DNA from 2 places in the Priestia sp. D51 genome. Region 1 is predicted to be linked to the other one. Evidence: riboswitches for the same ligand, from Rfam matches in the RefSeq annotation. Region 1 holds a riboswitch; the other holds the start of a gene.
The links. A riboswitch is a leader RNA that binds a small molecule or an ion and turns the genes downstream of it on or off. The one in region 1 is predicted to bind cyclic di-AMP.

Region 1 (2,205 bases):
ATTTCCGGTTTATACGTGGGAGGAGACGGAGCTGGTATTACGCGAGGACTCGCGCAGGCAAGTGCGTGTGGTGTGTGGGTAGCTCGTGACATTGTTGAAAAATTAAAGAATCGTAAAGCAAGTTCTGAACCTGTTACTGTATAAAAAAAGAGGCCGTCACGGCCTCTTTTTTTTATGGGTTAAATCAATGAGAGGGAATAAGTAAAAAGTAAAGAACTTGCACCGCTCCAACTCCGATAGTTTTATATGATAATTACCCGCTCCTTTTTTAAAAGATAGTAGGAAATCTATACTTCTATCTTGAGCAGAATTAAGTAGAATAAGGGGAATTGATAATGTCGATTTCTTCGCATCAATAAAGTCAGTGAAATTTTAGGGAGTGTATATCAAGCAGTACAAGGATAAAATCAACAGTTGGAAAGAGTTTTTTTTTTTTGGATAAGTAAAATATTTATGGAAGCAGTAAAGTACATGGATATTAGAATAATTATACATATTTATGAATGATATTAACGAGAATAAAGTTCACTTTATAAACTATTTTTTGAATTAATTTTTTATTCATTAGATTGTAAGTCTTGTTAAATAGGTGTTTTTGGTTTATTGAAATATGATGTAAATATTTTAAAATATAACAATTCTCAACTTTTTACGATAAAATCATGCATTATTTTTGAATAAAAACTTGACAGAAACATATAAAATGAATTTTAATTAAAGTAACAATTATTATCATGCAAAAATATTAAAGAAAATTATTTGCTTAATCTCTTTTGCTTTATAAGAGAACGGAGGACCCATATTTGTGCGTAATGTACTTGGGGTGAATCTTGAATGAATCAAGTAGGGTAACTCACATACCCGAATCCGACAGCTAACTCCGTAAGCATTCAGTGAGGGAATAACAGGTCTATGAAACCATGATATTCTCATGGTTTTTTGTATAGCTAAAAATATTCCTAAACTATTAATCTGAAAATTTTTAATATATTGTATATTTTGAGTGTTATCGCCCTCAATGCATGGTAAAATAAGTATGGTAGTTAGAATCATTCTAATATAATTTATTTACGGGAGGTAAATCGATGAAGCTATCGACAAAGATTATTATCGCGCTAATTGCTGGCGCTATTGTAGGAGTGTTAATCAATGCTTTTGCTCCAAGTGCTTTTGCTCCGCTGGACAAGTACTTGTTTACACCGCTTGGCCAAATTTTCTTAAGCTTAATTAAAATGCTTGTTGTACCAATTGTGTTTTTCTCTATCACGTTAGGTGTAGCAGGTTTAGGAGATCCTAAAAAATTAGGAAGAATCGGGGCAAAAACAGTTTCCTACTTCCTAGTGACAACAACCGTTGCAATTATTATCGGTTTAATTTTAGCGTATGCAATTAAACCGGGTACATTTGGATCTTTTGATACACAAAACGCTTCTTTTGAAGCTGAAAAAGCACCACCTGTTGGAGAGACATTCTTAAATATGATTCCAGTCAATCCAATTCAAGCGATGGCTGAAGGGAATATGCTTCAACTTATCGTTTTCTCTATCTTTATCGGTTTTGGTATCACGATGCTTGGAAGTAAAACAAAAGGACTTTACAATTTACTTGAGCAAGGAAATGAATTGATGATGTACCTTGTGAATCTAGTGATGAAGTTTGCTCCGTACGGAACATTTGGGCTTCTTGCAACCGCGGTTGGAAGTCAAGGCTGGCAGGCAATTAAAGCGATGGGGCTATACATGATTGTAGTCGTGCTCGCGCTGTTCATCCATTCAATCGTAACATATGGGGGATCAGTCGCTCTTATGGCCAGACGTAACCCTATTGAATTTTTTAAGGGGTTTGCTCCTGCGATGACAGTTGGATTCAGTACATCAAGCAGTAATGCAACGCTTCCGATTTCAATGAATGTGGCGCAAAAAAATCTTCGTGTCCCCGAGTCTATCAGCAGTTTTGTTCAGCCATTAGGTGCAACTATTAACATGGATGGAACGGCAATTATGCAAGGTGTAGCGACTATTTTTATTGCGCAAGTATACGGGGTTGATCTGTCGTTGGGCGCTCTTGTGACGGTTGTGTTGACAGCGGTGCTTGCTAGTATTGGTACAGCAGGCGTGCCGGGAGTTGGTCTTATTATGCTAGCGATGGTACTGAGTTCGGTTGGCCTGCCTGTAGCAGGTATCGGATTAATTATCGGAATTGATC
Region 2 (2,205 bases), on a different contig from region 1:
GGACTGTTTCAATGTATTGCTCTTTGGCCAGGTTTTTCTCGTTCAGGCTCAACGATTTCAGGAGGGGTTCTTCTTGGAATGAGCCATAAGGCAGCCGCAGATTTTACATTTATTATGGCAGTGCCAATTATGGCAGGAGCAAGTGGACTTTCATTGGTTAAAAACTGGAAATATTTCACATCAGATGCACTACCGTTTTTTATTGCTGGTTTTATCAGCGCCTTTATTTTTGCGCTTATATCGATTCGCTTTTTCTTAAAATTAATCAACCGCATTAAATTAGTTCCGTTTGCCATTTATCGAATTGTCTTAGCGGCTATTCTATATTTTGTATTTTTATAAAATAAATAAGCGTATTTTATAGCCATTTAAACTTCTGATAAAGACTTAAAAAGCAAGAAAAAGCTATTGCAACATTGCAATAGCTTTTTTGCATAAATATATATTATTGTCTTTTGAAAGCGTTTTATAAACATGGGTATTGACAAAACGTGTCGAAAAATAGTAAATTAATATTTGTGCAGTATAAAGTTAAGTAAAAGTAAGACTTCTGTTTAGTTTTATTGACTGTAAAAAACGTATGACAACGTATAGATCGTTTTAATTTTATAAAAATTGAATAATAAGCTTAATCGTATAGAGCGGGGGAATCATTATCGGCAGTAAAGCTGCCTTGGGGTGAATCCTTACAAAAGGTAGGAAACTCTCAATTCCGAATCCGACAGTTAACCTCGTTTGCTTTATTGAGAGAAAGAGCCCAAAATAGCGTAAGTAAAAGGCTGTTCTTTCTTAAGAATAGTCTTTTTTTGTTTTTTCAGAAAAGTATATACAAATGTCATACATCTTTGGGGAGGTACATCTATGAAAAAAATTCGTTTTGGTTTGGCTACGCAGATTTTTACCGGTTTAATCCTCGGTGTTCTTGTAGGAGTAATTTGGTTTAACGATCCGCGTGTAGTAACATACCTACAGCCGCTGGGAGACCTATTTTTAAGATTAATTAAGATGATTGTTATTCCAATTGTTATCTCAAGCTTAGTCGTTGGAGTTGCAGGAGCAGGTAGCGGTAAACAGGTCGGAAAGCTCGGCGTTAAAACCATTCTCTATTTTGAAATTATTACGACTTTTGCAATTATAATCGGTGTATTGGTTGCTAATATTTTTCATCCAGGGCAAGGTGTAGACATTCATTCAGCACAGAAGAGTGATATTTCACAATACGTTGAAACATCCAAACAGCAAGAAGGAAAGTCAGTGGCTGAAACGTTCTTACACATTGTTCCGACAAACTTTTTCCAGTCAATTGTTGAAGGGGACATGCTAGCAATTATCTTCTTTACAGTATTGTTCGCACTTGGAGTAGCGGCAATTGGAGAAAGAGGAAAGCCTGTTGTTCAATTCTTTGACGGCGTTTCTCACGCAATGTTTCACGTGGTAAACCTAGTAATGAAAGTGGCTCCGATTGGAGTATTTGCTTTAATTGGTGTCACAGTTTCGAAATTCGGTTTAGAGTCACTCCTTTCATTAGGAAAGCTTGTTATCTTAGTTTACTTAGCGTTAATTTTCTTCCTACTTGTTGTATTAGGAGGAATTGCGAAATGGGCAGGAATTAACATTTTCCACTTATTCCGCTATATGAAAGATGAACTGTTGTTAGCATACAGTACATCTAGTTCTGAGACAGTTCTTCCGCGTATTATGGAAAAGCTTGAAAAGATGGGCTGTCCAAAAGCTATTGTATCGTTCGTTGTACCAATTGGTTATACATTTAACCTAGATGGTTCTGTTCTCTATCAAGCGATTGCAGCTTTATTCTTAGCGCAAGTGTATGGTATTGATTTAACGATCGTTCAACAGCTGACGCTCATTCTGGTATTGATGGTTACATCTAAAGGAATGGCTGCGGTGCCAGGAACATCATTTGTTGTATTACTGGCTACTCTTGGAACAATCGGCGTTCCGGCAGAAGGATTAGCCTTCATTGCGGGAGTAGACAGAATCATGGATATGGCACGTACGGTTGTTAACTTAGTAGGAAACACACTAGCAGCAATTGTGATGTCTAAATCTGAAGGCAAATTTGACCCTAAAAAAGGTACAGAGGTCATGAGAGCCGGCTAATTTATAAATTAAAAAGCTACTTATTCTATTCAAAAAATTAGAATAAGTAGCTTTTTTCATAATAATTCCTTTATTATTATGGAA

Region 2: it holds a riboswitch for cyclic di-AMP, as region 1 does, so the genes downstream of both, ACNHOZ_RS27925 (cation:dicarboxylate symporter family transporter) here and ACNHOZ_RS04420 (dicarboxylate/amino acid:cation symporter) in region 1, are expected to answer to the same signal.

The regions. Positions count from the first base shown of each region.
Region 1 covers NZ_JBLTIR010000001.1:852,758-854,962, forward strand. The annotation lists gene ACNHOZ_RS04415 (NAD(P)/FAD-dependent oxidoreductase) at 1-144, shown strand, start outside; cyclic di-AMP (ydaO/yuaA leader) riboswitch at 751-905, shown strand; gene ACNHOZ_RS04420 (dicarboxylate/amino acid:cation symporter) at 1,086-2,205, shown strand, end outside.
Region 2 covers NZ_JBLTIR010000019.1:19,247-21,451, reverse strand. The annotation lists gene ACNHOZ_RS27930 (undecaprenyl-diphosphate phosphatase) at 1-342, shown strand, start outside; cyclic di-AMP (ydaO/yuaA leader) riboswitch at 616-755, shown strand; gene ACNHOZ_RS27925 (cation:dicarboxylate symporter family transporter) at 862-2,121, shown strand.